Regions from separate parts of the Geobacillus sp. YF-1 genome, predicted to be linked through region 2. Evidence: a T-box and tRNA genes for the amino acid it is inferred to sense, from the RefSeq annotation. Region 2 holds a T-box; the other holds one or more tRNA genes.
What was found. The T-box of region 2 lies ahead of leuS (leucine--tRNA ligase). A T-box ahead of a tRNA ligase gene usually reads a tRNA of that ligase, here a tRNA-Leu.
Positions count from the first base shown of each region.

Region 1: it has a tRNA-Leu gene. The T-box ahead of leuS (leucine--tRNA ligase) is inferred to sense a tRNA for this amino acid. The anticodon was not compared.

Region 1 covers NZ_CP199850.1:240,221-245,888, reverse strand. Annotated here, with positions in the region: rRNA gene ACTVIM_RS01335 (16S ribosomal RNA) at 351-1,908, opposite strand; tRNA gene ACTVIM_RS01330 (tRNA-Gly) at 2,156-2,229, opposite strand; tRNA gene ACTVIM_RS01325 (tRNA-Pro) at 2,525-2,598, opposite strand; tRNA gene ACTVIM_RS01320 (tRNA-Arg) at 2,603-2,679, opposite strand; tRNA gene ACTVIM_RS01315 (tRNA-Leu) at 2,895-2,977, opposite strand; tRNA gene ACTVIM_RS01310 (tRNA-Leu) at 2,992-3,073, opposite strand; tRNA gene ACTVIM_RS01305 (tRNA-Lys) at 3,080-3,155, opposite strand; tRNA gene ACTVIM_RS01300 (tRNA-Gln) at 3,602-3,676, opposite strand; tRNA gene ACTVIM_RS01295 (tRNA-Asp) at 3,696-3,771, opposite strand; tRNA gene ACTVIM_RS01290 (tRNA-Glu) at 3,802-3,873, opposite strand; tRNA gene ACTVIM_RS01285 (tRNA-Ser) at 3,890-3,982, opposite strand; tRNA gene ACTVIM_RS01280 (tRNA-Asn) at 3,990-4,064, opposite strand; gene ACTVIM_RS01275 (SprT family protein) at 4,423-4,887, opposite strand; gene cmpA (cortex morphogenetic protein CmpA) at 4,979-5,092, shown strand; gene ACTVIM_RS01265 (Tex family protein) at 5,109-5,668, opposite strand, start outside.
Region 2 covers NZ_CP199850.1:2,781,102-2,786,769, forward strand. Annotated here, with positions in the region: gene leuS (leucine--tRNA ligase) at 1-2,216, opposite strand, end outside; T-box leader at 2,298-2,521, opposite strand; gene ACTVIM_RS13780 (MFS transporter) at 2,712-3,347, opposite strand; gene ACTVIM_RS13785 (hypothetical protein) at 3,562-3,726, opposite strand; gene ACTVIM_RS13790 (YtzC family protein) at 3,802-4,065, opposite strand; gene ACTVIM_RS13795 (hypothetical protein) at 4,295-4,426, opposite strand; gene ACTVIM_RS13800 (class I SAM-dependent methyltransferase) at 4,442-5,047, shown strand; gene ACTVIM_RS13805 (tetraprenyl-beta-curcumene synthase family protein) at 5,205-5,668, opposite strand, start outside.

The sequences.
Region 1 (5,668 bases), 940 kb from region 2:
TTGCGGTTATCTAGTTTTCAAAGAACGATGTTTGCCATTGAGAGAACATCACTCGTTCCCTCAAAACTGAACGAAACGAAAGCGCGGTGTTCATGCATATGGACTACTGTCTAGCTCCAGCGCCTGGCTCTCTTCTGCCAAATAACCTTCCCCCTCGGGGTGCAAGCACCCCTCTGGGTGAAGAACATTTGGCTTCGAGAGCCGATCACGGCGCTTCCGCTTTTCGTACTGTCTAGCTCCGGCCGCCATCGGCTCGCGACGCTTCGGTCCTGCTGCGGCGGCAATAGCCTCCTCGCAGGCCCTCCAGCGCGTTTCGCCGATAGGCGGGCGGCCTTCGCTTTTCCCCTTAGAAAGGAGGTGATCCAGCCGCACCTTCCGGTACGGCTACCTTGTTACGACTTCACCCCAATCACTTGCCCCACCTTCGGCGGCTGGCTCCCGTCAGGGTTACCGCACCGACTTCGGGTGTTGCAAGCTCTCGTGGTGTGACGGGCGGTGTGTACAAGGCCCGGGAACGTATTCACCGCGGCATGCTGATCCGCGGTTACTAGCGATTCCGGCTTCATGCAGGCGAGTTGCAGCCTGCAATCCGAACTGAGAGCGGCTTTTTGGGATTCGCTCCCCCTCGCGGGTTCGCTGCCCTTTGTACCGCCCATTGTAGCACGTGTGTAGCCCAGGTCATAAGGGGCATGATGATTTGACGTCATCCCCACCTTCCTCCGACTTGTCGCCGGCAGTCCCTCTAGAGTGCCCAACTGAATGCTGGCAACGAGAGGCGAGGGTTGCGCTCGTTGCGGGACTTAACCCAACATCTCACGACACGAGCTGACGACAACCATGCACCACCTGTCACCCTGTCCCCCCGAAGGGGGAACGCCCAATCTCTTGGGTTGTCAGGGGATGTCAAGACCTGGTAAGGTTCTTCGCGTTGCTTCGAATTAAACCACATGCTCCACCGCTTGTGCGGGCCCCCGTCAATTCCTTTGAGTTTCAGCCTTGCGGCCGTACTCCCCAGGCGGAGTGCTTATCGCGTTAGCTGCAGCACTAAAGGGTGTGACCCCTCTAACACTTAGCACTCATCGTTTACGGCGTGGACTACCAGGGTATCTAATCCTGTTTGCTCCCCACGCTTTCGCGCCTCAGCGTCAGTTACAGGCCAGAGAGCCGCCTTCGCCACTGGTGTTCCTCCACATCTCTACGCATTTCACCGCTACACGTGGAATTCCGCTCCCCTCTCCTGCACTCAAGCTCCCCAGTTTCCAATGACCCTCCACGGTTGAGCCGTGGGCTTTCACATCAGACTTAAGGAGCCGCCTGCGCGCGCTTTACGCCCAATAATTCCGGACAACGCTCGCCCCCTACGTATTACCGCGGCTGCTGGCACGTAGTTAGCCGGGGCTTTCTCGTGAGGTACCGTCACCGCGCCGCCTTGTTCAAACGGCGCTCCTTCGTCCCTCACAACAGAGCTTTACGACCCGAAGGCCTTCTTCGCTCACGCGGCGTCGCTCCGTCAGGCTTTCGCCCATTGCGGAAGATTCCCTACTGCTGCCTCCCGTAGGAGTCTGGGCCGTGTCTCAGTCCCAGTGTGGCCGGTCACCCTCTCAGGCCGGCTACGCATCGTCGCCTTGGTGAGCCGTTACCTCACCAACTAGCTAATGCGCCGCGGGCCCATCCGCAAGTGACAGCCAAAGGCCGCCTTTCAACCAAAGACCATGCGGTCTTCGGTGTTATCCGGTATTAGCTCCGGTTTCCCGGAGTTATCCCGGTCTTGCGGGCAGGTTGCCCACGTGTTACTCACCCGTCCGCCGCTGACCCAACCAGAGCAAGCTCCGATTCGGTCCGCTCGACTTGCATGTATTAGGCACGCCGCCAGCGTTCGTCCTGAGCCAGGATCAAACTCTCCAAAAGAAAGTGGATTGGCTTTGTAAGCTTCGGCGCCGACACCAAACGTGTCAAGCGGCCTCCGCTTTTCGTATTGTCTAGCTTCGGCCGCTATCGGCTCGCGACGCTTCGGTCCTGCTGCGGCGGCGATAGCCTCCTCGCAGGCCCTCCAGCGCGTTTCGCCGATAGGCAAGCGGCCTCTGCTTTTCGTTGCGCTTCGTTTCGTTCAGTTTTCAAGGAACAAGATGAAACGGTCAAATTCTTCGTTTTTAGATGGAGCGGGTGATGGGAATCGAACCCACGACATCAGCTTGGAAGGCTGAGGTTTTACCACTAAACTACACCCGCATATTATTCTGTTTAATGTTCACCACGCACTTTCATGCCTCTTCCTCTGCCAGTTGATTCAAGGAAGCCAAATGCGTCGAGGCAACTCGTGGCCTACTCGATGAAGTTAAGGCTCGTGGCTGAGGTTTTACCACTAAACTACACCCGCGTATTATTGCATTTTTCGCTCGCCATGCGCGTTTACGTAGTTCCTCTACCGTGCAAAGGGCATTGATGCGCAGGTAGTGAAGCAAAAACGTTTACTCTCGTTTCATAAGCTTTCGCTTTCAAACATTCATTTTCACTTGAAGCGAAATCGGGAAGACAGGATTTGAACCTGCGACCCCATGGTCCCAAACCATGTGCTCTACCAAGCTGAGCTACTTCCCGATGGTGGCGCGCTCGAGAGGATTCGAACCCCTAACCTTCTGATCCGTAGTCAGATGCTCTATCCAATTGAGCTACGAGCGCATAGGTGATGATTGCTCCCTCAGAGGGCAAATTCCATTTTAGCAGCCCATATTGCTGTTGTCAATAATGACCTCCTAAGGCTATGTTCTGCTTAAGAGATAGGCGTCCCCTGGAATTGTAATCCATTGGCAAAGCAACAATCCAAAAAACGACAATGCTCGAATGATAGAGACTACTATTCGGTTATTGATGATGAACAAAAAATACATCGAAAATGCGGTCGAGAGGACTTGAACCTCCACGGGGTTGCCCCCACTAGGCCCTCAACCTAGCGCGTCTGCCATTCCGCCACGACCGCGTCATCATTTTAAGTGCGGGTGGAGGGACTTGAACCCCCACGCCGTAAGGCGCCAGATCCTAAGTCTGGTGCGTCTGCCAATTCCGCCACACCCGCTAATGGTGGTGAGCCATGGAGGACTCGAACCTCCGACCCTCTGATTAAAAGTCAGATGCTCTACCTACTGAGCTAATGGCTCATTGTTAGGATACACTCACATATTTGACGATGTCCCTTCCTCTACCAGCTGACTCGAAGATGCCAAGTGCGTCGGGACAACTCGCAGCGATTTCGAAGATGTAGCGCTCGTTGCTCTACCTACTGAGCGAATGGCTCATGTGATCATAACACTCTAAGTACTGATGAGCTCTACCTGCCTCTTCCTCTACGAGCCATTTCGAGGAAGCCAAGTGCGTCGAGGCAACTCGCAGTCAACTCGAAGATGCAGCGCTCGTTACTGAGCTAATGGCTCATGGTTTGGTATACACTCAGATCTTTGACGATGTCCCTTCCTCTACCAGCTGACTCGAAGATGCCAAGTGCGTCGGGACAACTCGCAGTCAACTCGAAGATATATGGCTTGTTGTTGAGCTAATGAGCATGATAGGCCCTAAGCGAACAGCTTAGGTATGTATGAAAGAAGAATGGCTGGGCCAGCTGGATTCGAACCAGCGCATCACGGAGTCAAAGTCCGTTGCCTTACCGCTTGGCTATGGCCCAGCGAACTATTATGTTGTAATGGCGGTCCCGACGGGACTCGAACCCGCGATCTCCTGCGTGACAGGCAGGCATGTTAACCACTACACTACGGGACCGTGAATTCGCGGGAATCCCCGCGCTGCAAGTGACCCGTACGGGATTCGAACCCGTGTTACCGCCGTGAAAGGGCGGTGTCTTAACCACTTGACCAACGGGCCATGCAAATATGAGAAGTGGCGGAGAAGGCGGGATTTGAACCCGCGCGCCGTAAAGCCACGACCTAACGGTTTAGCAAACCGTCCCCTTCAGCCACTTGGGTACTTCTCCAAACAGATGGCTCCGCAAGTAGGATTCGAACCTACGACCTACCGGTTAACAGCCGGTTGCTCTACCGCTGAGCTATTGCGGAATAGTAGCCAAGGAACTAGCTCAAAACTTGCCTTGTTCCTTCCTCTCCAAGCATATCCAAGAAGGCTTAATTAATACGTTAGGGTCACGCAAAGCATATTCGATGATGCGTAGGCTCGTCGCTAGGCTGTTGTTTAATGATCACCGAAAGCGTTTCGAGCTCGCCTTGTTCTTTTCCAAGCAAACTCCGATGCCCCAACGATGTTCTTCACAAACTGACATTGTTTATTATATTGAGCAGTTTTTGATTTGTCAATATACTGTCGGGAAAAATCACTGATCGCCATTCGGCGACGGCTTTTATAATTTAGCATAGGATATTTAGGTTGTCAACCTTTTTTGAAAAGATTTTGCGCAGCTCACGAGCGCGCGCTTTGGACGAGCTCGAGTCGGCCGCGGCACCGACCGCAGACATAGCGGTCGGTGTTGATGCGTTTTTTGCGCTTGTAAGCTAAGCCGCACGATGTGCAGATGTATGTATGGATCACCTTGGCCGTTTTTGCTTTTTGTTCGAGCGGGCGGCAATAACGAGGGGCCCCGACTTTGGCCAACAGCTCGCGGAAGTCGCGGTCGCGATGGCGGTAGCCTTTCCCTTCCAGATGAAGATGGTAATGACATAGTTCATGTTTGATGATGGCAATGAGCTCTTCTTCGCCAAATCGGTCATAATGTTTTTTGTTCAGTTCAATGTTGTGCGTTTGCAACACGTAGCGCCCGCCGACCGTGCGAAGTCTTGGATTGAAGGAGGCGGTGTGGCGAAACGGTTTGCCAAATGCGCTTAGGGAAACTTCCTCCACGAGTGCTTGCAACTGTTTCTGATCCATTGGCAGGCGCCCCCTTTATGTTTTTGGCACAGGACAATGCCCAGATACATACATTATATACTACCTTTCCGTTGGTAGGGAGGTGACCGTTTTGCCTACATGGCTGAAAAACCAGATGAGACGAGCCTATTATGAGAAAAACCGCGATCAAATTAAGCTGTTAAACCAATGCTGGTTTTTTTATCGGAGAAAGCACTGCTCATGAAGCAGTGCTTCTCGCTTCACTTTTCTGGTGCTACCATCGATAAGGAAATTCTCCCTTTCGCCACGTCGACATGTTCGACCCACACTTTGACGACATCGCCGACGGAAACAACATCGAGCGGATGGCGCACGTATTGTTTGCTGAGTTTGGAAATGTGAACCAGACCGTCCTGTTTGACCCCGATGTCGACAAAGGCGCCGAAATCCACGACATTGCGCACTGTACCTTCAAGTTCCATGCCCGGTTGCAAGTCTTCCATTTTCAAAACGTCCTTGCGAAGCAGCGGCTTGGGTAGCTCATCGCGCGGGTCGCGCTCCGGACGGCATAAGGCGTCGATGATATCGCGCAACGTTAGTTCACCGACGCCAAGTTCAGCTGCCGTTGCTTCGATGTCGATGGCTTGCAGCGCCCGGCGCAGTTCGCTGCTGCCAATGGCGTCGGTGGTAAATCCCACCGTGTGCAAAAGCCGTTTTGCTTCCGCGTACCGCTCAGGGTGAATCGGCGTGCGGTCGAGCGGTTCTTCACCATCGAGAATGCGCAAAAAGCCGATGCATTGCTCGTACGTTTTCGCCCCAA
Region 2 (5,668 bases):
TTCGCTTCATCATACGTCGGCCATGGTTCATAGGCGATCGTGTCCGTGTGGCCGAGCTTTTGCCACAGTTCTTCGCCGATGTGCGGGCAAACCGGCGACAAAAGCTTGACGAACCCTTCCATGTATGCTTTTTTCATTTGCTCGGCCTTATACGCTTCATTGATGAAGACCATCAGCTGCGAAATGGCGGTGTTGAAGCGCAAGGCTTCGTAGTCTTCCGTCACTTTTTTCACCGTTTGATGATAGACGCGCTCAAGCTGGTCGTTCGCCGGTTCGTCGACGATGTTCGGGTTCAGTTCCCCACTCTCAGTGACAAACAGCCGCCAGACGCGGTCAAGGAAGCGACGCGCCCCGTCGAGCCCTTTCGTCGACCAGGCGATCGATGCTTCAAGCGGCCCCATAAACATTTCGTACAGCCGAAGCGTGTCGGCCCCATGGCTGTCAACGATGTCATCCGGGTTGACGACGTTGCCTTTTGATTTGCTCATTTTTTCGTTGTTTTCGCCTAAAATCATCCCTTGGTTAAACAGCTTTTGGAACGGCTCTTTCGTTGGCACGATGCCAAGGTCATAGAGAAACTTATGCCAGAAGCGGGCGTAAAGCAAATGCAAGACGGCGTGCTCCGCCCCGCCGATGTAAACGTCGACCGGCAGCCATTGTTTCAGTTTTTCCGGATCGGCGAGCTGCTTATCGTTGTGCGGGTCGATGTAGCGCAAATAATACCAGCAGCTTCCCGCCCATTGCGGCATCGTGTTCGTTTCGCGCCGCCCTTTTTTGCCCGTTTTCGGGTCGACGACGTTGACCCATTCGTCGATGTTGGCGAGCGGCGACTCACCCGTTCCCGACGGACGGATTTCATCCGTTTTCGGCAAGACGAGCGGCAGTTCCTCTTCCGGCACGGTCGTCATCGTTCCGTCTTCCCAATGGATGATCGGAATCGGCTCACCCCAGTAGCGCTGGCGGCTGAACAGCCAGTCGCGCAGCCGGTACGACACTTTTTTCCGCCCTTTGCCGTGTTCCTCAAGCCACGCGATCATTTTTTCGCTCGCTTCCTGCTTGTTCAAGCCGTTCAAAAACTCGGAGTGGATGTGCTCCCCGTCGCCGGTGTACGGCCCGTTTTCAATATCGCCGCCAGCGACGACTTCTTTGATCGGCAAATCGAACGTTTTCGCAAACTCGTAGTCGCGCTCATCGTGCGCCGGCACGGCCATGATCGCCCCTGTGCCGTAGCCCATCAACACGTAGTCGGCGATCCAAATCGGAAGCCGAGCGCCGGTCACTGGATGGATGGCGTACGCGCCGGTGAACACGCCTGTCTTTTCTTTCGCCAAATCGGTGCGCTCGAGATCGCTTTTGCTTTGCACTTCTTTCAAGTAAGCGGCAACGGCCGGTTTTTGCTCCGGCGTGGTGATTTTCTCGACAAGCGGATGCTCGGGCGCCAAGACGGTGTACGTTACGCCAAACAGCGTATCTGGCCGCGTTGTAAACACCGTGAACGTCTCGTCATGGCCGTCGACGGCGAACTCGATTTCCGCTCCTTCCGAACGGCCGATCCAGTTGCGCTGCATCTCCTTGATGCTTTCCGGCCAGTCGAGCTCTTCCAAATCTTCGAGCAGCCGGTCGGCATATGCGGTAATTTTCAACATCCATTGCCGCATCGGCTTGCGGATGACCGGATGCCCGCCGCGCTCGCTCCGGCCGTTGATCACTTCCTCGTTCGCCAGCACCGTGCCGAGCGCCGGGCACCAGTTGACCGGCACCTCATCCATATACGCAAGCCCTTTTTCGTACAGCTTTAAGAAAATCCATTGCGTCCATTTGTAATAGTTCGGGTCGGTCGTGTTAATTTCGCGATCCCAGTCGTATGAAAAGCCGAGCGACTTGATTTGCCGGCGGAAGTTGTCGATGTTTTTTTGCGTAAACTCGGCCGGGTCGTTTCCAGTATCGAGCGCATACTGCTCGGCCGGCAGCCCGAACGCGTCCCAGCCCATCGGATGAAGGACATTATACCCTTGCATCCGCTTCATGCGCGCCAAAATGTCGGTCGCCGTATACCCTTCCGGATGGCCGACGTGCAAGCCGGCGCCGGACGGATACGGGAACATGTCGAGCACGTAAAACTTCGGTTTGTCGTCCTCATCGGGCGTGCGGAACGTTTTGTTTTTCTCCCAATAGTCCTGCCATTTTTTTTCGATTTCGCGGTGGTTGAAGCTCATCGCAGCACTCCTCCTATCAAGATTTTGCTTCTACTTGCATCATGGACGAAAGTATGTACAAAAAAACCTCTCATCCCCATGCAAAGGGACGAGAGGCGCGCTTCCCGCGGTACCACCCTTTTTGGCGCGCCCATGGCGCACCCGCTTTGCTCCTTAACGCAGATTCACGGCCGACGTTAGTAGGCAGCGCCGTTCGCGCCGGCAACTCCGAGGCGAGTTCACAGGCTGGCTTCGGTTGACTCGCACCGACCGTCAACTCTCTGCTGTCCGCCAAGCCCGCTACTGCTCCTCTTCACCGCTGTTCGCTTCATTGACGTTTTCGTTACATACGAAATGACAAATTTAATTATTATTTTAAAAAATTTGTCGAGCGATTGCAAGCCGAAACTTATGGGACTGGTGATGAAATCGTGCATCCCGCTTCCTGGCATCGTTTCTCAACTAGAAAAACCTTGCATCATCGAGCAAAGGAAATCGCTGTTTTTCATCAGCCTTCTATACGGTTGCCGCCGTTTTTTCTTCAGTCTCCCGCGCCGACTTCGGCAGCCAGCGGTCGTACAACAACGCGGCTGCCGCTGCCAACAGGGCGAACCCGACAAGCAATCCGATGGTGACAATCAGCAAAAACGCCGCATAAAGCAGCGAATTGGCTAAAAACACGAACGAGAACGAATACGAAGCGACGAGCCCGCCGAGCGCCGAACCGATGGCAACGCCGACGTTTTGCGCCACATACAAGGCATTGAACGCCCGCCGTCCCCCTTCCGGCCAAAGCGCGCCGGCATACGCCGAGGCCACGGGAAACACGATGCCGCTGCCGATGCCGATAAGCGCCAAAAACACCGCGTAATGCGGCCAACCGTGCCAGACGCTCAAGCCGGCCGAAGCCGCCATCGTCACACAAGCGCCGATCAAGAGAGCGCGAAACCCGCCAATCCGGTCAAACAAAACGCCGCCGATGAGGCTGCCGATGACGCTCCCCCCGGAGTTGAGCATCAGCACCGCTCCCGCCACCGCCAGCGGCTGGTCAAGCTGTTCATGCAAATAAATCGTATTGAGCGGCCATAAAAAAGACCCGCCTGTCACGTTGAGCGCCATGCCAACGAGCAGCCACCAAAGCGCGCGGGGCATCAATCATCATCCTTTTCATCCGTTTTCTTTTGACTTCCGAAATAATTGTAGGAGAAAACCGGAAAAAAAGCAATCCAAAAAAAGCGCAAAGGCATCAGCTCGGCATTTTCACAGAAAACCGACGGGCCATGCCTCCGCTTTGGGATGAATATCACCGCTTGCTGCACGTTTACGAAAAAAGGCGGCTTGATGGCCGCCCGCGGTCCGGAATGACTCACCCGTTGCGCTGCTTGGAACGGATTGGCTGTCCGCCCGTTTGTTCGTACTGCTTTTTGGCCAATTTGACCGGGTCGAACTCTTGACCGAGCTCGAGATCGTTATTGTTTCGGCCGTTGCGCGTTTTTTGTTCCGGATTGGTTTGCTTGAGGCGTCGCTTCATATCGTGTCCCTCCTCGTTGCTGTTTCCCCGTCGTTTTCGGTTTTCTCTTGGCGGGTCGTCCATTTGCCGCTCGTCTCAGCGGTCAAGCAAAATCATTTCGTTTTGCAGCTGCTCAAGCTGGAGCCGCATCCGGTGCAGCTGTTCGCGCTGCTGGGCGTTGCAGCTGCGGGCGAGGTGCGCCAAATCGAGCACCGTTTGCTCGAGCATTTGCTGGGCGTTTGTATATTCTGTGAGGTTGTAATGCTCTTGCTTTTGCGCTTCGGTATATTGTTCTTTCGCAAAGCGAATGACATCTTCACAGCGCTGCAAAAACTCTTCCACCGATTGTCGTGTCGCCATGCGTTCACCCCTTTTCATCATCTTCCCTCATGTTTACTATGCGCCGCCTGCGGCCGTCGTATCACGCCAATGATTGGCAGGCGACCGATCACCGCGATGGTGTGACCGGCAATCGGCCGCCCTAGTCGTGCTGAAACGCCTCGCGGTCGTTGAGGTTCTCTCGATCGCCACCGGCGAAGGACGGCGACGGGATTCGAGCATCGGCAGTCGCTTTTCCCCGCAGTTTTTGCTACAATGCCGACATCGGGCCTTCATCTCGCTTGATCCGCGCTAAGCGGTTCGCCGCTCCGAGACGGCGGACGGCCGAGCCGGACGGACAGCCGTCTGCCATCCGCCCGAGCGTCAACGATCCATCGATCATAAGGAGGACCAACCGATGGCATTGATGAACATTTTGCCGTTTGCCCGTTTTTTGCTCAACCAAGCGATTCAAGAGGGCGACATCGCCATTGACGCAACGGTCGGCAACGGCCATGATACCGTCTATCTCGCGCAACGCGTCGGCGACAGCGGCCATGTTTTTGGCTTTGACATCCAACGCGAAGCCATCGCCGCGGCGGCCGCCCGCCTCGCCGAACACGGGCTGCGCGAGCGGGTGACACTGTTAGAGCGAAGCCATAGCGAGCTGCTTGTCGCGCTTCCCGCTGATGTGCACGGGCGGATCGCCGGCGCCGTGTTCAACCTCGGCTATTTGCCCGGCGGCAACAAACAAATCGTCACTCAACCGGAATCGACGATCGCTGCGGTCCGCCAGCTGCTTTCCGTCATGAGGCCGGGCGGCGTGATCGTCCTTGTCGTCTACCATGGTCATCCCGAAGGAAAGCGCGAACGGGACGCGCTTCTTGATTACGTCCGCTCTCTTGATCAACGGCGCGTCCACGCCTTGAAATACGAATTCATCAATCGGCAAAACGATCCGCCGTTTTTGCTGGCGCTGGAAAAGCGGGAAGAGGAAAACGGGCAACCAGCCGGCGAGCGCTAAACCGCGCTGCTCTGCCCTCTTCTCGTTCCCTTTCATCCCACCGACGCAGCAAGCGGAAACGAAGCGTGAGCCTCCGAAGCGAAAAAACGGGGAGCCGGGCTCAGACGAACAAAGCTCCCTTGTCCAAACCAGCACCTCGACACAAAAACGGCCGCCCTTATGAAAAGGACAGCCGTTTTTGTGTACCTTGCCAAAAACGATAGGCCTTGCCGTTCCAGTAAAAAAACTGCGATGCCGCCCCGCCGGCACGGACAAGCCGGCGCGCCAGCCGGCGCAAACCGCGCTGCTTTTTCACCTTGTCATCCGATAAATAAAGCCCAAGCAGCCCGCGGTGAATGAGGCGGTGAAATTCACCGTGCGGCAGCCCGCTCACTTGGCGATCGGCTTCTTCGATGAAATGGCAAAGCCGCTCGAGCATCACCGTTTCATTCGGGTAGTAAAAACAAAAATTCAAATCGCCGCCTTCGCGGTCCTCTTCTTGGTCGATCAAATAATCAAGCAAGATGTGCAACCCTTGAATGTACGGAAAATAGCCGTCGCGCACGCGCCGTGCCATCTCCGGCGGCAACGATTCGCCGAACGCATAGGCGACAAGGCAGAAAATGCCGAGCGTCGAGCCAG